2 regions of the Vibrio algicola genome follow, and region 1 is predicted to be linked to the other one. Evidence: predicted binding sites of a transcription regulator. Region 1 holds the regulator's gene; the other holds the start of a gene.

Region 1 (18,010 bases):
CCTGCACGACCTTCGTCAAGCAGTTTACGGAACATTTCAACACCAGTACAAGTAGAAAGAGTAGTATCTTTGATACCAACGATTTCAACTTCGTCACCTACGCGTAGGATACCGCGCTCGATACGACCTGTTACAACAGTACCACGACCTTGAATTGAGAAAACATCTTCAATTGGAAGTAGGAACGGTTGGTCAACAGCACGCTCTGGTTCTGGGATGTAGTTATCTAGTGCTTCTGCAAGCTCAACGATTTTGTCTTCCCACTCTTTTTCGCCGTTTAGAGCGCCAAGAGCTGAACCTTGGATTACTGGTAAATCATCACCTGGGTAATCGTATTCACAAAGAAGTTCACGAACTTCCATTTCTACTAGTTCTAGTAGTTCTTCGTCATCTACCATGTCACATTTGTTCATGAATACGATGATGAAAGGAATACCAACTTGACGACCAAGTAGGATGTGCTCACGAGTTTGTGGCATAGGGCCATCAGTCGCAGCAACAACTAGGATACCGCCGTCCATTTGAGCAGCACCAGTGATCATGTTTTTAACATAATCGGCGTGTCCTGGGCAATCTACGTGTGCGTAGTGACGAGCAGGAGTATCGTACTCAACGTGAGAAGTAGCGATTGTGATACCACGTTCGCGCTCTTCTGGAGCGTTATCGATAGATGCGAAATCTTTAGCAACACCACCGTACACTTTTGCAAGTGTAGTACAGATAGCAGCAGTAAGAGTTGTTTTACCGTGGTCAACGTGGCCGATAGTACCAACGTTTACGTGCGGTTTCGTACGTTCAAATTTTTCTTTAGACACAATCGTGTTCCTTCCTAGTTATGATTCGTCTTGATCAAAAGGATCAAAACGCGTCAGAATTTGCTATTTTATGCGTCAACTTTCATCAACGCAATAGATTCGTTACTTAATCCGCCAATTGTTTTCATGACCAAATTGTTCAAAAAACGCTTAGTATCATCAAGTAGCCGTGTAATAACGTTTATTAACCACGCTCGGCAATAATTGCTTGTGCAACATTCTTCGGCACTTCCGCATACTCACAAAATTCCATTGAGTATGAAGCACGACCTTGAGTTGCTGAACGTAAGTCGGTAGCGTAACCAAACATAACAGACAGTGGAACTTTGGCTCGAATAATTTTCAAACCAGCATTGCCTTCGTCCATTCCTTCGATAATGCCGCGGCGACGGTTAATATCACCAACCACATCCCCCATCCAATCTTCAGGGGTAGTTACTTCAACTTTCATTACAGGTTCTAAAAGCACAGGTTGCGCTTGCAGGGCACCATTCTTGAAAGCCATTGAGGCGGCAATTTTAAACGCCATCTCACTTGAGTCGACATCATGATATGAGCCATCAAATAGCGTTGCTTTGATATCCATAACAGGATAACCAGCTAGCACACCATTATTCATCTGCTCTTCAATACCTTGCGATATTGAGCTGATGTATTCACTAGGAACAGCACCAGCCACGATTTCGTCTACAAAAACAAATCCTTGATCTTTCTCAGACGGTTCGAGTCTCAGCCATACATGACCATATTGACCCCGACCCACTGTTTCACGAATGAATTTGCCTTCTATTTCTGTTTTGCCTCGAATGGTCTCACGATACGCCACTTGAGGATTACCAACATTACAGTCAACGCTGAATTCACGTTTCATGCGGTCAACTATAATATCTAAGTGTAGCTCACCCATGCCAGAAATTAAGGTCTGACCGGTTTCATTATCCGTTTCAACTCGGAATGATGGATCTTCCGCTGCTAACTTAGCGAGAGCAATCGCCATTTTATCTTGATCGGCTTGCGAGCGTGGTTCAACCACAATTTGAATTACCGGTTCAGGAAATTCCATTCGCTCTAGGATAACTTTATGATTTTGATCGCACAGAGTATCGCCAGTCGTGACATCTTTAAGGCCAATAACGGCAGCAATATCACCGGCTAAAACTTGTTTTACTTCTTCACGCTTATTCGAGTGCATTTGTACAATGCGCCCCAAGCGTTCACGCTTTTGCTTAACCGAGTTATAAACAGTATCACCAGTATTAATCACGCCCGAATAGACACGAATAAATGCCAATGTGCCCACAAATGGGTCGGTCGCAATTTTAAATGCTAACGCAGAGAATGGTTCGGTATCATCTGCATGACGCTCAACATCTTTTTCATTGTCATCAATGCCTTTTATCGCAGGGACATCGATAGGTGATGGCAAGTAATCAATTACCGCATCAAGTGCCGCTTGAACACCTTTGTTTTTAAACGCTGAACCGCAAGTCGCCAAAACAATCTCATTGTTTAGTGTGCGAGTACGAAGTGCTTGTTTAATTTCAGCTTCGGTTAACTCTTCACCTTCAAGGTACTTATCCATCAACTCTTCTGAAGCTTCCGCTGCCGCTTCAATTAAGTTGGTGCGCCATTCTTCAGCTAATTCTTGAATATCTGCTGGAATATCTTCATACGTGAAGGTCATACCTTGATCGGCATCATTCCAGTTAATCGCTTTCATCTTGATAAGGTCAATTACGCCTTTAAAATTCTCTTCGCAACCAATATTGATTTGCAGAGGAACCGGAGTCGCACCAAGACGATTTTTAATTTGTTCAATCACACGGAAAAAATCCGCACCGGTACGGTCCATTTTATTGACGAACACGATACGAGGTACATGATATTTATCCGCTTGACGCCAAACTGTTTCAGATTGAGGTTCAACACCTGATGAACCACAAAAAACCACGACGGCGCCATCAAGTACACGCAATGAACGCTCAACTTCAATGGTGAAATCTACGTGTCCCGGGGTGTCAATAATATTAATGCGGTGGTCGTCAAATTGAGCTTCCATACCACGCCAAAAAGTAGTGGTCGCAGCTGAGGTGATAGTAATCCCACGCTCTTGCTCTTGCTCCATCCAATCCATGGTAGCGGCGCCATCATGGACTTCGCCGATCTTATGAGAAAGACCGGTATAGAACAGAATACGTTCAGTTGTGGTTGTTTTACCTGCATCTACGTGCGCACAAATACCAATGTTGCGGTAACGCTCTATAGGGGTTTTACGAGCCACAATTGTATCCTTATTAACTAATACCATTTCAATAAATGACTGCCAACGTTGTGCAATATCTAGTGAAATGGGAATCAAAACCTCAGGCTTAACCTGACGTGCTACACTATTTCAATTTTATTTGATGAGATTTTTGTTGCTTGAAATAGCAAAAAAGTGCTGCGAGAAAACTCGCAGCACAGAAGGTAGAACTAACGCTGCCTCTTTGTAAACAAAGAGTCTATTACCAGCGGTAGTGTGCGAACGCTTTGTTCGCGTCTGCCATGCGGTGAACGTCTTCACGTTTCTTAACAGCAGTACCTTTGTTTTCTGACGCATCTAGCATTTCAGCAGCTAGGCGCATTGCCATAGATTTTTCACCACGCTTACGCGCAGCTTCAACCATCCAGCGCATAGCAAGAGCGTTACGGCGAACCGGACGAACTTCTACAGGCACTTGGTAAGTTGAACCACCCACACGGCGAGATTTAACTTCTACCGATGGACGAATATTTTCAAGAGCTTCTTCGAATACAGCTAAGTGATCTTTACCAGATTTCTCAGCCATAGTATCTAGTGCAGTGTAAACAATTTTTTCAGCAGTTGATTTCTTACCATCAACCATAAGGATGTTTACAAATTTTGCCAGCAATTCTGATTTGAATTTAGGATCTGGTAGGATCTTACGCTGGCCTATTACGCGACGACGTGGCATGGATGTTTCTCCGTTGTCTTCTTCAGGTTATCCAAAACTTTTCAGTTTTTTCAAAATACAATATATTTTAGTGTTTGGCCTTACTTAACGTTTTCTTTTTTTACAAAAGAGACATTAAGACTTAGGACGTTTAACACCATACTTAGAACGACCTTGTTTACGGTCGTTTACGCCAGCACAGTCAAGCGCGCCGCGAACGGTGTGGTAACGCACACCTGGTAAATCTTTAACACGACCACCACGGATAAGAACAACACTGTGCTCTTGAAGGTTGTGACCTTCGCCGCCGATGTAAGAACTTACTTCGAAGCCGTTAGTTAGACGAACACGACAAACTTTACGTAATGCTGAGTTCGGTTTTTTTGGAGTAGTAGTATATACGCGAGTACATACACCACGTTTTTGTGGACACGCTTCTAGCGCAGGCACGTTGCTTTTAACAACTTGCTTTACACGTGGCTTGCGTACCAACTGGTTAATAGTTGCCATTAAATAGCTCCTGATATACGAAAATAAGCTTGTGAAAAATCTATCCCAGTTTTCTGACTATATTTCATATAATGAGAAATAGGGACGCAAAATTTTATGCATCAAAGGTGTGTGTGTCAAGAAATAACCAATCTTAGTCACGGTATTTTTTTTATTTCACCGTGTTGAGATGACCTATTATAAAGATCATTCCCACGTCATCGATTGTTGATGCTGTTCGGAAAGCAAAACAAAATCATAGTAATCAACAGCTTGGCAAGTATCAACACAATCTAACACTAAACCTCTCGCCTCTAAATCTTGTTTTAAATAGAGATAAGGATCTTTTGGATCTTTTTTATTTGATTGGTCGTTTTTTGCTTCAATTGCGTGATAAACGGCATCTTCAATCAATAAAATCACATCGTCAGGCATCAAATAGGCTGATGCTTGCGCTAATGCTGGGCTGTTTTTCACGATATGGAGCATCTTAATCCTGCCAATGAATGAAGGTTGAGGATCAAAAACTGAGCAGTTTCTGACAGTGATGAATTTTTTGGTTGAGTTCCGCTTGGCTTAAGATCGTGACGGGGATCAGCAAGCTTGATGGTTCAATTTGATAACGCTGTAATGAGGTTTGACAGACATAAATATTGTCGATGTCATACAAATCTAATAACTTAAATGCCGCGGCATAATCTCGGGAGAGCACTTGTTTTGGATCTTGATTCACCAATAACTGTGTTACGCCAGCGCCAATAAAAAATACTTCGATGTCTTCACTGTAGGCCGAAGTTGCCAGCAGTGCATCAAGCCCTTCACGACCTTTGCTTGTGCTGTGGGGAAATGAACGAAAAACAAAGCCTAATTTCATTAGAACTGCACCACTCTGTCTTGGGTTAGCATTGCCGTGGCTAAACCGCCCAAACCTGCCAATTCAAACGATTCAGCGGTATTAGACGCGAGTAACTTATGTGTTTTAGCTTCATTGCTATCAACAATGCCACGCCGCAGTGATGCCGCCACACAGGACTCCAATCGAACTCCATGCTGCTGAGCAAGATCCTTCCATGCTTGGGTAAGATCAAATTCATCATTGGCCGGTAGGATCAAACTCGAGGCATTGTGCACCCCATCTTGATAAAAGAACACGCTGACTAAGCGATGCCCTCTGGCAATTAACGCATTGGCAAACTGATAGGCATGGCGCGCCGATTGACTGCCATACACCGAACCATTCACTAATAATGTATACGTTAAAGGCTGTTCGGTCACTTTTCGCCATCCTCAATTTTACGCTGACGAATGTACAAATAGACCGTATGCTTTGAGATATTCAAACGATCGGCCACTCGGTTGATCGCGTCTTTAATATCAAAGATCCCTTTATCATAAAGATCCATCACGATCTGGCGATTCTTGGTATTATTCGAAACTGATTTGTCGGCATTAATTTCTTCGATTGTACGTTCAACCGTTTGATCCACCAGCTCTTCAACATCACTGGCAAAGTTAACCGATGATGCCGCTTCTTCGGCTTCTGCGGTTGGCATAAAGGCATGCAATACATCAGAAAATGGTGCATCTAAGTTAATATTAATACATAACAGACCAATCACTCGCTGTTCGCCATTACGGATCGCAATGGTGATCGACTTCATCAATACGCCGCCCTTAGCGCGAGTAAAGTATGAACGTGAGAAGTTACGCTCAGAGCCTTCGATGTCTTTGAGCATTTTAAGTGCCAATACCGTGATCGGCGAACCCACTTGACGGCCGGTATTCTCACCATTAGCAATTTTAATCGCTGAAGTATTTAAGTCTTCTAGTGAGTGTAAAACAATCTCACAATAGCTGCCAATTAAGCTAGCAAGACCATCAACAACCGCCTCATAAGAATGCAGAATGATCTTATCGTGTTCCGAAAATGGCTTGGCATGGACCGATTCAATTTCTAACAACGCTTCAGAATGAACTGCTTCAGAGCTCTCCATATCTACCTCAACCAAAATTGTATAAATTAAAAAAATTGATGTAAGTTTATCAGAAAATTTGAATTTGGCATTATCCAGTCCACTATATGATGATATAGAGCAAGTTTCTTCGTCAGACCTCCCAAAGGACAGCAATAAAAAAGGCCTATCAAATAGGCCTTTGGATTATTTTCACCGGCATTTATTGCCAGTGAATAATATTGTCACTACTCATGTTAAGTAGTGTGACAACACCTTATTTATGCGCAGGTGCTTGTGGCGCTGCGTCTGCTTTAACTGACATTAATTCGATTTCGAATACTAATGTAGAGTTTGCAGGAATAGTTGGCGTATCTTGTGCGCCGTAAGCTAGCTCTGGTGGGATAACAACTTGGTATTTAGAACCGACTTTCATTAACTGAACTGCTTCCGTCCAACCAGGGATCACGCGGTTAAGTGGGAAAGTTGCAGGTTCTTTACGATCGTATGAGCTATCGAATTTCTTACCATCGATAAGTTTACCTTCGTAGTTCACAACCACAGTGTCTGTTGCTTTTGGAGTGACACCTGTGCCTTCTTTTTCTACTTTGTACATGATGCCAGATTTAGTGGTTTTTACGCCGTCTTCTTTAGCAAATTTAGCACGGAACTCTTCACCCGCTTTGATAGAAGCGGCTGATTTTTCTTTTGCTTTGGCTTGCATTTTTTCTTGCACGCGTTTGTCTAGGTTTTGCAGCACCGCTTTAGTGTCTTCTTCCGTCATGCCAGATTTCTTAGCAAACGAATCTTCGATACCTTTCAATACGATCTCTTTATCTAACTTGATACCGATCTCAGCTGGTTTTTCAATACTAGTATTTAGGTAGTTCGCGAAAGAAGTACCGATTGCATAAGCGGCTTTTTCGTCGTCAGTTTTGTATTGAGTCATCGCAGGAGAAGCAGCAGATACCGCTTGCTCTGTTTTTGGCGCAGTAGCCGGAGCTTCTTTTGCGTCTTCTTTTTGACAACCTACAGCCAGTAATACAGTTGCTGCTAGCAGCGATACTTTAAAAATCGATTTCATTAAATTCTCCAGCGTGATGGCAGTCCATCATCGTGTTCATTAAAAAGTTTATTGCAGTATATGCTTTGCGCCGTTATGACACCGCGAGGCATATTACCTACTTATACTCAAAGTCTTTGTTAGCAGACCGTGTTTTTTGATCAAAGTTCATAATTTAATTGTAATTTATCTTACTTTTTTCAGTTATTGCAATAAAGCATGATACTTATTACATAAACCTAACAAAGCCATAACTTGCAGCCGTGGAATCATAGTTAATCATTAACCAAGTTGTCATATTTCAAGCGGTGGTTAATTCACGGAAATAAGCTCGCGTTCAGTCAATAAAACTATGTATAATCTTGTCACTGTTTGGCTTACTTTTATTGGAACACTAATGACAACCTCAGCAAGCGACGATCTTCTTAAACAACGCATTGACGATTTAGAGTGTCAATTAGCTTTTCAAGAGCAAACCATCAGCGAGTTAAATGATGCATTAAGCCAACAACAATTACTTATTACTCGCATGCAAGACCAAATGAAATTTGTGGTTGGTAAAGTCAAAAATTTAGATGCGTCTAATTTAGTGGACTCTTCAGAAGAAACCCCACCACCGCATTATTAATGACATTAAATAAACCGACTTAATCATGAAACTTTGATCCTACAAAAAAGCGCTGAACCAATTGGTTAGCGCTTTTTTATTATTCATTAAAGATTAGTGAGAGCAACCGCAGCCGCCATTTCCATCACAACCTTCTTTTTTCTCTTCTTTTTCATGACCACCACAGCAACCACCTTCGTGATCATGGTCGTGACCCGCTTGATGTACATGGCCGTGCGCCATTTCTTCTTCAGTTGCTGCGCGTACCGCAACCACTTCAACATCAAATGTTAGCGTTTGACCCGCAAGCATGTGGTTACCGTCAACCACAACTTCATCGCCATCAACTTCAGTGATTTCTACTGGGATTTGACCTTGGTCGGTATCGGCTAAGAAACGCATACCTACTTCGATTTCATCCACACCGTGGAAAACATTAGCAGGAACACGTTGAACAAGACCTTCATTGTGCTCACCGTAAGCGTCTTCTGGAGCAATAACAGCATTGAACTTGTCGCCTTGTGCTTTGCCGTTAAGTTCGTTCTCTAAACCAGAGATCAAGTTGTTGTGACCATGTAGATAATCCAGTGGTGCTTCCACTGTAGATTGGTCTACGACGACGCCGTCTTCCGTTTTTACTTGGTATGCTAGGCTAACAACAACGTTTTTTTCAATATTCATATTCGCTCCAGACACAGATTAGGCATAAAGGATGAATGAGCACCTAATCGTTATGAGACAAATAATGGGGATAAGTTCGGCAAATTTCAATCATTCAGGCTTAAAAATCCCAATCATTTGCTCAGAGGCGTAAGCAGACTGCTCGACAGTGACCACTTGTGGCTGTGCCGCAGTTGATTTTTTATCCCCTAATTCAGAGGCTTGCTGTTCTTTTTCTGGGTTCTGGCGTTCTAGATAGTCGCATTCGACACATTCAACCATTTCGATGTTGTTGTCATGCCACACCCGCAAACTGTCCGATTCTCCACAGCTTGGGCATTTTGCTCCGGCAATAAATCGTTTCTTAATTGTCATATTGTCTCCGTTAATCCCAATGATTTTGGGTTTTTCGATCGCTTTCCATTTCACGCGCAAATATTTCTTCTAATTCAATCCGTGCTTCTTTGGCTCTAAGGCCGGTGTCTTTATCTTCACTATGTTGAGGTAATAACTCTTTTAGCATGGTGGTGTCGAGTTTTTTAAAGTGTGCTTCTGCTCGCTTGGCCTGATAAGGATGCATGCCCAACTCAGTTAACACTTGGCGACCTAAATCTAATGCTCCTAAAAAGGTTTCGCGTGAAAATAAAGTCACGCCAATATTGAGTAATTGATAAGCTTCAACCCGACTGCGCGCTCGTGCCATTACTTTCAGATTGGGAAAATGCTGCTTACACAATTCGGCAATTTTTAACACTTCATCTGGTGAATCGGTACAAATGGCAATCGCTTCGGCTTGCTCTGCCCCTGCCGCCCTGAGTAAATCCAGTTGAGTGGCATCGCCGTAATACACTTTATAGCCAAACTTGCGTAATACTTGGATTTGACTGGGATCGCTTTCTAATACCGTAATGCGAATTTTATTGGCGTACAGCAAGCGGCCCACCACTTGGCCAAAACGCCCAAAGCCAGCCACGATCACTCTTGGCTCTTCATTAACCACATCCGATTGCATGTCATCCTGCACATTAATGGTACGGCTAAACCATTTTTGTTGCGCCAGTAAGATCAGGGGGGTGGTCATCATGGATAAGCTCACTACCACCAGCAAGAACGACGTCATCTCGGTTCCAAGCAGCCCTTGCCCTGATGCGGCGGTAAACAACACAAAAGCAAACTCACCGCCTTGGCTCAATATAGCCGCCATTCGACTGCGTGCTTTGGCTCGAGTGCCCATTAAGCGCGCCAAGCCGTAAATCAATAATCCTTTGATGGTGACTAAGGCCACCACCGCCAATAGAATTTTGATTGGATATAACCCCAACAAGCCTAAATTGACCGCCATGCCAACCGACATAAAGAACAACCCCAGCAGCAAACCTTTAAATGGTTCAATCGCGCTTTCTAATTCATGACGGTATTCACTCTCTGCCAGTAAAACGCCGGCCAAAAAAGTCCCTAACGCCATGGATAAACCGAGTTTTTGCATGATCACCGAAATACCAATCACCAACAATAATGCAGCGACAGTAAACAGTTCTCGTACTCGGCTCATCACCACAAAGCGAAAAATAGGTCGCAATAAATAATGGCCTCCGACTAATAACCCGACCACACCACCAATCATCCATACCGCATCTAACCAATCGCCGCCCACATTGCCTGCCAATAATGGCAACATAGCAAGCATGGGGATCACAGCGATATCTTGGAATAACAAAATCGCAAAACCTGACTGTCCGGTTTCGGTGCCGCCCAGCCCTTGCTCTTCAATCACTCGCAAAGCAATCGCAGTAGAAGACAACGCCAACCCCATCCCGATCACTAAGCTGTTTTGCCAGCTAATGCCAAACCAATGGGCAATCGCAGAGAGAATTAATGTGGTCACCACCACTTGTGCGCCGCCTAAACCTAAAATAGGAATACGCATTTGCCATAGTTTTTTAGGGTTCAATTCTAAACCGATCAAAAACAGCAATAACACCACACCAAATTCCGCAAAGTGCATGACGCTGTCGACATCACTAATCAGCCCTAATCCCCAAGGACCAATCGCAATACCGGCCAACAAATACCCAAGCACTGAGCCTAAGCCAAAACGTTGCGCCAGCGGCACCGCAATCACCGCTGCCGATAAAAAGACTACGCCACTTTCTAATAATTCAAAGGTTGTTGGTGCCATTTACACTCCTTGTTTCGCCAAGTCGATGTTACAGATTCATTAGCCATTGACGGTAGGCTTGGGCATGTTGTAAGCGTTCTGCATGATTGACATTGCGAGCCCAATATAAGACTAACGGCTCCAGCCAATTCATTTGGCATAATTTTGCCGTCAGTTCAAAAGGTTGCAGTATTTGCTCTAATGGATATTGGTTATAGCCTTTGTCGCTAAAGGCTTGCTTAGATCCGCCCACCGTTATTACGCTACGCCAAGTTTTTCCGGCCAACGCCCGCCCTTCACCAAATGCAAAACCTTTGCCTAATACGGTATCCATCCATTCTTTCATTAACGCAGGGCAAGAATACATAAATAGAGGGTGTTGAAAGACAATGATATCGTGTTCAAGTAACAGGTGATGCTCTATCGCCACATCTATAAAGAAATCTGGATAACGGGCATATAAGTCATGCACACGCACATGAGGAAGATCTTGAATCGCTTTGAGTAAGATTTGATTGGCAACAGAATCGATCGGATCGGGATGTGCAAAAATAACCAACACTCGGGGTGGATTGGGTGAGTTTGATGATCCTTGCAGTGCTGATCCTTTAAGTGATACCGGCGCGGATGTTGAACCGCTCCTTGTTTGAGACATACCTGCTCCTTGATGTCTTTCCTTTGTTCCATGCTAACTTAATGTGCTTTAAGTATAATAAGTATCTTATCTTAAATCGTATAATGATCGACATTTATTGACGAAACGCCTACTATTCTCTGCAATTTCATCTGGCTTACGCCTTTATTTACTTAGCGCCCAAATTAGACCACAACCCTATGATTATATTTTCAGACATTCAATTGCTGCGTGGCGGAAAGCCTTTATTAGAACAAGCTTCAGCCACTATTCATCCGGGTGATAAAGTCGGTTTAGTCGGCAAAAACGGTTGTGGTAAATCAACGCTATTTGCCTTATTAAAAGATGAACTGGCTATCGACGCCGGTAACTTTCAAATGCCAGCCCATTGGGAATTAGCTTGGGTAGCGCAAGAAACGCCCGCGTTAGATCGAGCTGCAATTGATTATGTGATTGATGGCGACCGTGAATTTCGACGTTTAGAGCAACAACTCGCAAAGGCAGAACAAGCCGATAATGGCACTTTGGTAGCAGAGTTACACAGCAAGATTGATATTGTTGGTGGCTATACTATAAATTCGCGCGCAGCCGAACTGCTCAATGGCCTCGGATTTAGCCAAGAACAAATGCAATGGAGCCTGACCCAGTTCTCGGGCGGCTGGCGCATGCGTTTAAACCTTGCTCAAGCATTATTGTGCCGCTCCGATTTATTGCTGCTGGATGAACCCACCAACCACTTAGATTTAGATGCGGTATTGTGGCTGGAAAAATGGCTACAAAATTACCCTGGCACACTGATTTTGATCTCGCATGATAGAGACTTTTTAGATCCAATCGTTGGCCGCATTGTGCATGTTGAAAATCAAGATCTGAATGAATACACAGGTAACTATTCTTCCTTTGAAACCCAACGTGCACAAAAGTTAATGCAACAACAGGCAATGTACAGCAAGCAGCAAAAACAAATGTCGCACATGCAAAGTTACATCGACCGTTTTCGTTATAAAGCCTCTAAAGCTCGCCAAGCCCAAAGCCGGATTAAAGCGTTAGAGAAAATGGAAAAGGTTCTGCCAGCGCAATTTGATAACCCATTTAATTTCGAATTCCGTCAACCCGCTGCATTGCCTAATCCGATCATGATGATGGACGATGTATCTGCAGGTTATGGCGATCGCTTGATCTTAGAAAAAATTCGCTTAAATTTAGTCCCAGGTAGCCGCATCGGCTTACTTGGGCGTAATGGCGCAGGTAAATCGACCTTAATCAAACTATTATCGGGCGAGCTTAATCCACAAGGCGGCGATCTGACCTATTCTCAAGGGGTGAAGATTGGTTACTTTGCGCAGCATCAACTCGAAACCTTGCACCCAGAAGAAACCCCGCTGCAGCACTTAATGCAAATTGCCAGCAATCAAACCGAACAACAGTTACGTGATTATCTTGGTAGTTTTGGTTTCCAAGGCGAAAAAGCATTAGATAAGGTCGCCCCATTCTCAGGTGGCGAAAAAGCACGTTTGGTATTAGCGTTATTAGTGTGGCAAAAACCCAATCTATTGCTGCTCGATGAACCAACCAACCACCTTGATTTGGATATGCGCCAAGCGCTGACCATGGCGTTGCAAACCTTTGAGGGTGCGATGGTGATTGTCAGCCACGATCGTTATTTATTGCGCGCCACCACCGATGATCTTTACCTAGTCGATGCCCAACAAGTGATGCCGTTTGATGGCGATCTTACCGACTATTATAAATGGCTCACCGACCAACAAAAGCAAGATAAAAAAGACGCTCAAGGCGAAGTGGATAACAGCCCCAACACCAACAGCGCCGCCAATCGTAAAGAACAAAAACGTCTTGATGCGGAGCGCCGTAAACAAACCGCGCCGCTGCGTAAAAAAGTCACTCAACTTGAAACGCAAATGGACAAACACAGTCAAGCATTGGCACAAGCGGAAGAACAACTGGGGGACGTCTCTCTTTATCAAGATGAAAATAAAGCCAAGCTGACCCAAGTGCTCAACCTACAAGCTACCAGCAAAGCGCAACTCGAAAATGTTGAGGTGGAGTGGATGGAACTGCAAGAGCAACTTGAAGCATTAAGCGAAGAATAATGCCAAACTCGCCTTGTTCACCTCTTACAGCAGAAGCGTTCTGGCAATTTTGTCTAGAACGCTATCAACAACCGGGCGTGGAGTCGGCGTGTTTAACCCTACAAAACCAATATCAGGGCAACGTTAATTTACTACTGCTGTATATATGGCTCGATCAACAAAAACTAACACTAGCTCCACAGGAACAAGAGCGATTGAAACAATCACTCCAACCGACACAAGCATTACTCGCTCAGTTTCGGTCATTGCGTCGTCAATATAAAACTCACTTACCCGCTTCGCTATATCGGGAAAGTTTAACCTTTGAATTACAGCTTGAACGTCAGCAACAAGAATATTTAGTTGAAGCCTTAAATGCACTGCCACTTCAAGCTCGATCTCAACAACACATACCGCTAAGCCACCAATATTGCCAACAACTTGATGCTGAAGGGCTTTGCCTATTCTTTTTCAAAAATATAAGTAATATCTGAAAGCATTAGTGAATCATCACAGATAATAAGCAGTAAACATATTATGATTATCCCTTGGCAACAAATCGATCCCGACACCCTCGACAACTTGATCAAAGAATTTATTCTGCGTGAAGGAACCGATTATGGTGAACAAGACTATTCTCTTGAGCAAAAAATCACACAGGTACAACGTCAATTAAAATCAGGTAAAGTGGCGATCGTATTTTCCGAATTACATGAAAGTGTCGATATCAGGGACGTCAACTCGTTAAGTTAATCAATCTACACTCAAAGTAATTAAAGTTGCAGTGAGGTGGCAAGTAAGACGGATATATACCCATATCATTTGGGTATATTATTTACAGGCCCTACTCTACACTGTCTATTCTCAAGGTCGAAAATAAAGGATTATCATGTCGGCAAAGCATCCTATCATCGCAGTCACCGGGTCCTCTGGCGCAGGAACCACCACCACCTCAGAAACCTTCCGAAAAATGTTCAATATGAGGGATATTAAAGCCTCATGGGTGGAAGGGGACAGCTTTCATCGCTATACCCGACCAGAAATGGATGTGGCGATCCGTAAAGCACGCGAGCAAGGTAAACACATTAGTTACTTTGGCCCTGAAGCCAATGACTTCCCTGCTCTGGCCAAGTTTTTTCATCAGTATGGTCAAGATGGCAGTGGCAAAATTCGTCGCTATTTACACAGTTTTGATGAAGCAGTACCGTACAATCAAATGCCAGGCACGTTTACCCCATGGCAAGGTTTACCCGATAATACCGATGTGCTTTTCTACGAAGGTTTGCATGGGGGTGTGGTCGATGGGGAAGTCAACGCCTCGCAACATGTCGATTTTTTGATTGGTATGGTGCCGATTGTTAACTTGGAGTGGATCCAAAAATTTGTGCGCGACACCCGCGATCGTGGCCATTCGCGTGAAGCGGTGATGGATTCGATTGTACGCTCGATGGATGATTACTTAAATTACATCACGCCGCAGTTTTCTCGTACTCATATCAACTTTCAGCGAGTGCCAACCGTTGATACTTCTAACCCATTAAACGCCAAAGGCATCCCAAGCTTAGATGAAAGCTTTGTAGTGATCCGTTTGCGTGGAATTAAAAATGTCGACTTCCCTTACCTACTTGCCATGATTGATGGTTCCTTTATGTCACGCCATAACACCTTAGTGGTACCAGGCGGTAAGATGAGTTTTGCGATGGAACTGATCATTCAACCTCTACTGCAACAACTGATCGACACCGGTAAAATTGGCTAAAAAGGTGATCAATTTCACCTTACTGCTGAGTCTGTGACTTAGGCCACACTTTCACAGCTTAAATACCCACTTCAGGGCGATCAAAATCAAGAAATTCGCTACGGAAAGGGGTAGTATTTAAAGCCAACGCAGTAACAGTGCTTGCAGCGTAAATGATGAACACCTATTCTATTTGACCAGTTTAGCCGGTCTCAGGATGAATGACTCAAAACTGAGCAAGCCCTTCAGAGGAAGTAACAAATTATGGTTCTAGGTAAACCTCAAACTGACCCAACTTTAGAGTGGTTTCTATCGCATTGTCATATTCATAAGTACCCATCAAAAAGTACTTTGATTCATGCTGGCGAAAAAGCAGAAACTTTGTACTACATCGTAAAAGGGTCTGTGGCTGTATTAATCAAGGATGAAGAAGGCAAAGAGATGATCTTGTCTTACTTAAACCAAGGCGATTTTATTGGTGAGCTAGGTCTATTTGAAGAAGATCAAGAGCGTACCGCTTGGGTTCGAGCTAAATCACCTTGTGAAGTTGCTGAAATTTCATTTAAGAAATTCCGTCAGCTTATCCAAGTGAATCCAGATATCTTGATGCGTCTGTCAGCTCAAATGGCAACTCGCCTACAAATCACTAGCCAAAAAGTGGGTGACTTAGCCTTCTTAGACGTTACCGGTCGTATTGCACAAACGCTACTTAATCTAGCCAAACAACCAGATGCAATGACTCACCCAGACGGCATGCAAATTAAGATAACTCGTCAAGAGATTGGTCAAATTGTTGGCTGCTCTCGTGAAACCGTTGGTCGTATCTTGAAAATGCTAGAAGAGCAAAATCTAATTTCTGCGCATGGTAAAACCATCGTGGTATACGGTACTCGTTAATCGTCACACACGATTATTTTAAGTACACGCAAAAATAAATAAAGCCACTGAATGCAAATCCAGTGGCTTTTTCGATCTTACTTTTTCGTTACTCTCTACCCAATAGCGGGCAATACTCCTACGCTGATTAGCACTTGTACCCCAATGATCACCAAGCCACTTAATAAAACAAACATCAACGCCACATTACCACCAGCAACGGTAAAGTTTTGGGTTTGTAAGTTGAGTTGACGCGAGCGTTTCACCATCGCAACCGGCAGTAGTAACGCTAAAATCGCTAAGGCAATCGCGGCATAACCGAGTGCCATAATAAAGCCTTGCGGGTAAAATAGAGCAAAACACAATGGCGGAACAAAGGTCACTAACGCGATTCCCACTCGGCCACCTTTGCTTTGGTTCTTATTCAAGCTGTCGCCCAAAAATTCAAATAAGCCTAAGCTCACCCCAAGAAAAGAAGTAATTAAAGCCAGATCAGCAAACACTGACACCACTTGAGAAATGGCAGAACTATGGATCACTTGCGCCAAGGTTCCAACCAGTGCGGTGACATTGCCGGCTTGTGCAAGCGTGGCTTGATCGACCACACCTAATGTCGCTAATTGCCACAGGATATACACCACTAACGGCAATAATGACCCAAACACCATCACTTTTTTCAGCGCTTTCATATCCAGATCTAAATAACGTACCACGGCAGGAATGCTGCCATGAAATCCAAAAGAGGTGAAAATCACCGGTAATGCCGCCACAATCAAGCCTTTTTCTAATGGCATATTCACCAAATGAACCGCTTGAATGTTGGGAGTTAAGAAAAACAGCATGATTGCCATCGCGACCAATTTACAGGTAAACAGCACCCGATTAACCTTGTCGACCGATGACGTACCAAAGGTAACAATCGCCGCAATCAAGATGGTAAAGATAAGTGTTCCTAGGCCGTTAGACACATCTAACTCAAACCAGTTATGCAGCTTGTCATTAAATTGCCCACCACCACCCGCAATGTAGGCCGCGCAAAGGGCGTAAAACAAAAACAACATCGCAAAGGTCGCCAGCCACTTTCCCTTATCACCGAGAAATTGCTTAGCCAAGGTATGCAAGGTGGCATCATAATCAGCATGTTGGTGCAGCTCTAACATCAATAATGCGGTGTACGCCATTAATGCCCACATCGCTACCATGATCACAAGCGAAGTCATAAAGCCCAGTCCTGCTGACGCAATTGGCAACGCCAACATTCCGGCACCAATCGTGGTACCGGCAATAATCAAAGTACTGCCTAAAACCTTTGAATTACTCATTTACACTTACCGTTCAAAATTATTTACAACAATTTACCATTAAAACTAGATAAATCGACCCGTCAATAACAAAAAGCAGCGATAATGGGTCAAATATCACACAAAAAACCAGACAAATTACTGTGTATATAAAAGTGTACAGATTCTTAGGCAAGAGCAGAAAAAAGAAACCCCGCCACTTCAAATGAAATGACGGGGTTTAAAGGTTAAGTGACGGATAACCGTCAATCTTAACCATATAACTTAAGCTATATTGTCCGTTAATTGCAGAAAGCACCGTTGGATCTATATTGGTTAACTCACCAAAAGAAGCAACAAAACTGTAGCTTTAAAGGCTAAACATTAGATGCCATATTGAGCGCGGTAAGCCTTGACCGACTCTAGCTGCTCTGCGCTGTTGCCTTGCTCTTCAAGATAAGTCACTAGATCGCCTAAACAGATGATAGAGATAACCGCGCAACCGAAATCACGTTCCACTTCTTGAATCGCTGACAACTCGCCTTTGCCTTTTTCTTGACGATCAATCGCCACTAAAACGCCAGCTAAATCAGCACCATTGGCTTTAATGATTTCCATTGATTCACGAATAGCCGTACCAGCGGTGATCACATCGTCCACCAACATAATGCGACCGTCTAATGGATTGCCGACC
Region 2 (4,350 bases), 860 kb from region 1:
ATACATAAACACGAATGCAATCGAGAGCAGCATAATATTTTTGTCTTTCCACAACGATTCATCGATCTCTGTTGGGTTTTTAGGGGTGGGCTCTATGGTTGGAAAAGTTTTGTGGATCACGATACATAAAATAACAAACATAAATGCAGCTAATAAAAACAGCTGAGTAAAACCAAACCCAGTGGCAATAAAGAACGCGATCGGTGGGCCAATCACCCAGCCTAAGGAAATTTGGGCTCTCAGTACGGTGCTGAATTTTTCGGAAGGTTTGGTGCTGCGATCTAGAATTTCTCGTGCTAAAGCAAAGATTTGCGGAATAGAGGCAGAAGTGGTGCTAATAAAAATAGCCGAGCAGGCGAGTAATACCCAATAATTACGGTTGAAGGCAAAGATCATAAAACCCAGTGCGCCCATGATGTTACATACTAAGATTAAGCGTTTTCGATCAATACCATGATCCGACCACCAACCGATCACTTGGCTGATTAGCACGCCAGAAATGGTCATCACCATAAAGAAAATGCCGATCAATAATGGGCGAGCGCCAACTTCTTCCGAGATGAATAAACTCATTACCGGCGCGGTAAAAGCCCCTGCAATCCCAACAAAGAAGCAACTAAAGAGCAAAGAGGTAGTGATACGATCGGGTTGAGAACCGGGAAAGAACGAATAGATTAAGCGTTTCATAATAGCAACATGTCGAAGAAAAATTCGCCGATAGTTTAGCAAGATCAATAATCTAAACCTACCACTAATTGATAAGTGTGGAGGTAATGATGATTAAATAAGCAAACAGAGAATGAATTTCTCATAAATCCTTGTTTGCTCACTGGAAATTTTTAATCTAGATTGCATAATGGAATAAGAATACAAGGAAGGAATACTCATGGACGAAAATAATACCCCGTTACTTAATCTTAGGGTTGTCACCCCAGAAGATTATCACGAGCTCGCGGCATTAATGGATTTGGTTTTTCCAGATGTGGGCGGCGCTTGGCCAGAGTCCACCATTATGGAACTGGTGACCCAATTTCCTGACGGCCAAATTTGCCTAGAAGATGACGGCAAAATTATTGGCGCCGCGTTAACCATTAAAGTCGATTACTCGCGTTTCTCTTTGCCACATAAATACACCGATATCGTCGATTTAAAAAATGTTGCACAACATAATGTTAAAGGCGATGCGATTTATGGTTTGGATGTATTTGTGCACCCAGATTATCGAGGGTTGCGCTTAGGCCGTCGTTTATATGAAGCGCGAAAAGAATTATGCCGAGCCGCTAACTTAAAAGCGATTTTAACCGGTGGTCGAATTCCTGGCTTTCAACAATATTCCGATCAAATGAAGGTCAGCGATTATATTGAAAAAGTGAAACGTCAAGAACTGCACGATCCAATTTTGTCATTCCAACTTTCCAATGATTTTGATGTTAAACGCTTGATGCGCGGTTACTTACCAGAAGATGAAAAGTCACAAGGTTATGGCACGCTACTTGAGTGGGATAATATTTTTTATGAAGAAGAATTAGAATCAATCCACCAAAATGAAAAAAGTATTGTCCGAATTGGGGTGGTACAATGGCAAATGCGTCATGTGATGTCGCTAGATGATTTGGTGAATCAGGCAGAATTCTTTATTACCTCGTTAGCGAATTATCAGTCCGATTTTGCCTTATTCCCAGAATTTTTCAGTGCGCCATTAATGGGACTGGCACCAGATCTTCGCTCGGTTGAGGCTATGCGTTATTTGAGTGAATATTCAGGCGAAATTATCCAACGATTCTCGCACCTCGCAGTGACCTATAATATCAATATTATTTCTGGCAGCTTGCCGGTTCAACAAGATGGCAAGATGTATAACGTCGCTTATATGTTGCATCGTGATGGCAGTATTGAAGAGCAATATAAGATCCACATTACCCCGCATGAAGAATGGGATTGGGTAATCGAAGGTGGCAATCAAGTTAAAGTGATGGAAACCGATGCCGGAAAAGTAGGTATTTTGATTTGTTACGATGTTGAATTCCCAGAGCTTGGCCGAATGTTGGCCGAACAAGGGGTGCAAATCTTGTTTGTTCCATTTTGGACCGATACTAAAAATGGCTATTTGCGAGTGAGAATTTGCGCCCAGGCGCGCGCGATCGAAAATGAATGTTATGTAGCGATAAGTGGCAGCGTTGGTAATTTACCTAGAGTCGACAACGTGGACATTCAATATGCGCAATCGGCGGTATTTTCACCATCGGATGTGTATTTCCCCCATGATGCGATTATCGCCGAAGCCGATCCTAATACCGAGATGATGATTTATGCCGATGTGGATCTGTCTAAATTGAAGTTATTACACAGTGAAGGTTCCGTGACCAACCTAAAGCATCGTCGCCCAGATTTATATCAATTTACAAAAACCAACCCTAAAGCTTAAAACGTAAGTTATCATTGATTGAGTTTGACGATAGATAAAATAGTTAAAATCCATTTAGTAAAATCAAGAAATTAGACGACACTTAACTTAGGGCAGCAAAAATGCCCATCACAGATAATGAATGATAGGAGTGCTTATGGCATCTTTAAAAGTGCGAGATTATATGCGTCCACGTGCAGTGACATTTACCGAAGATATGTCACTGTCAACGGCGATGGAAAAAGTATTAAATGCCATCAATATTGGTGGGCCTGTCATTAACGATAACCATGAAGTCGTCGGATTTTTATCAGAGCAAGATCTTCTCAATCGCTTAGTGCAAGTCAGTTACCACTGCCAAGATACTCATACAGTGGGTGATTGCATGAATAGAGAAGCGCTGACCATTAGCCCTGAAATGTCCGTTTTAGCCTTAGCCGAGATGATGGAAGTTGGCAAACCTAAAGTGTATCCAGTAGTGGAAAATAAAAAGCTAGTGGGAATAATTTCACGCCGTGAAGTGTTAAAAGCGGTCAGTGATAATTATGATACTTGCTTTAAAAAGCCAGTATAGATTTAAGCTTCGAGTCTTTAAGCTCCAACAATGCCACTGATTGTATAAGTGCCTTTAGACACAAGCCGAAATAATTATTCGGCTTGTTCTATTTTGTGGTGATGCACAGCGCGCCAATTATGAGAGGGCAACCGATTAGCTATGTATGTCATTAATGTCGCTCATTGGTAGATGTGAGCATGATCACTCAATCGTCCTCGGTTATTGACTAGATTAGGGCTAAGCAATTTTTTGAATAAAACGGTTGTATTTACCAACCTATTTTTTGTAAGGAGTCATCCGTGACAGCATCGAACTCTTCAAACGTATTTCATTTAGGCATTAACCAAAGCGACTTAAATGGCGCAACCTTAGCCATCATTCCTGGCGATCCGGGTCGTGTTGAGAAAATCGCACAATTAATGGATGAGCCTGTATTTTTAGCCAGTCACCGTGAATATACTGTTTTTCGTGCCAAATTAAATGGTAAGCCAATTGTGGTCTGTTCAACCGGTATCGGTGGTCCGTCAACGTCTATTGCGGTTGAAGAGTTAGCCCAGCTTGGGGTGCGTACTTTCTTACGTGTTGGCACAACCGGTGCGATCCAATCACACTTAAATGTGGGTGATATGATCGTGACTACTGCCTCTGTTCGTCTTGATGGTGCCAGTTCGCATTTTGCTCCAATCGAATTTCCAGCGGTTGCCGATTTTGATGTTGCCACTGCGATGAAGCAATCTGCACAAGAAGCTGGCGCGGTCGTACACACCGGCATTACTGCATCAAGCGATACTTTCTACCCAGGACAAGAGCGTTACGATACTTTCTCTGGTCGTGTGCTTTCTCGCTTGCAAGGCTCAATGGATGAGTGGCAGAAAATGGGTGTATTAAATTTTGAAATGGAATCAGCGACCTTATTCACCATGTGTGCAAGTTCAGGCTTACGCGCAGGTTGTGTGGCGGCAGTGATTGTAAACCGCAGTCAAGAGGAAATCCCAGATCAAGAAAAACTCAAAGCGGCAGAGAACAACTCATTACAAATTGTGATCGGTGCAGCTGCAAAGTTGATGTAAGTATCTTTGTTTAGTGTTTAAGGCAAACAAAAATGCCCTGACTTTAACTAGAAATAGAGTTAAGTCAGGGCATTTTTTCAGTTAAAATTTTGAATGGTTCAAAACGGTTGCCAAAAAAGAGTATTTTTTAGTTATAACTCTTCTTGGCCTCCTGCGTCATTAAACCAATTTGTTAAGTAAGTTTTGAGATCTTTAAGCTCATCAGGGCCAATTAGAGCTAAACCTAAATCTTGTGCCCGTGATATATCATTATGTCGCATAGGACGAAAACTGACGAGCATGGCGCGGGCTTGTAAACCACCTAATAGATCACGTAATGA

The links. The regulator CRP, encoded in region 1, controls carbon source genes, mostly activating them, when cyclic AMP is high. The targets are predictions, from matches to a motif close to TGTGANNNNNNTCACA.
Region 2: the regulator CRP is predicted to act here: its motif matches at 3,151-3,166, upstream of udp (uridine phosphorylase).

Annotation. Positions count from the first base shown of each region.
Region 1 is NZ_CP045699.1:2,305,906-2,323,915, forward strand. Features, by position in the region: gene tuf (elongation factor Tu) at 1-815, opposite strand, end outside; gene fusA (elongation factor G) at 1,000-3,096, opposite strand; gene rpsG (30S ribosomal protein S7) at 3,320-3,790, opposite strand; gene rpsL (30S ribosomal protein S12) at 3,905-4,279, opposite strand; gene tusB (sulfurtransferase complex subunit TusB) at 4,466-4,747, opposite strand; gene tusC (sulfurtransferase complex subunit TusC) at 4,779-5,132, opposite strand; gene tusD (sulfurtransferase complex subunit TusD) at 5,132-5,533, opposite strand; gene GFB47_RS10580 (helix-turn-helix transcriptional regulator) at 5,530-6,252, opposite strand; gene fkpA (FKBP-type peptidyl-prolyl cis-trans isomerase) at 6,488-7,294, opposite strand; gene GFB47_RS10590 (SlyX family protein) at 7,671-7,901, shown strand; gene slyD (peptidylprolyl isomerase) at 7,995-8,561, opposite strand; gene GFB47_RS10600 (YheV family putative zinc ribbon protein) at 8,652-8,915, opposite strand; gene kefB (glutathione-regulated potassium-efflux system protein KefB) at 8,926-10,719, opposite strand; gene kefG (glutathione-regulated potassium-efflux system ancillary protein KefG) at 10,748-11,353, opposite strand; gene GFB47_RS10615 (ABC transporter ATP-binding protein) at 11,533-13,443, shown strand; gene GFB47_RS10620 (TIGR02444 family protein) at 13,440-13,916, shown strand; gene GFB47_RS10625 (YheU family protein) at 13,960-14,175, shown strand; gene GFB47_RS10630 (phosphoribulokinase) at 14,312-15,181, shown strand; gene crp (cAMP-activated global transcriptional regulator CRP) at 15,425-16,057, shown strand; gene GFB47_RS10640 (aromatic amino acid transport family protein) at 16,153-17,358, opposite strand; gene pyrE (orotate phosphoribosyltransferase) at 17,701-18,010, opposite strand, start outside.
Region 2 is NZ_CP045699.1:1,453,999-1,458,348, reverse strand. Features, by position in the region: gene GFB47_RS06725 (sugar efflux transporter) at 1-687, opposite strand, end outside; gene GFB47_RS06720 (bifunctional GNAT family N-acetyltransferase/carbon-nitrogen hydrolase family protein) at 887-2,425, shown strand; gene GFB47_RS06715 (CBS domain-containing protein) at 2,562-2,978, shown strand; gene udp (uridine phosphorylase) at 3,260-4,030, shown strand; gene GFB47_RS06705 (Card1-like endonuclease domain-containing protein) at 4,162-4,350, opposite strand, start outside.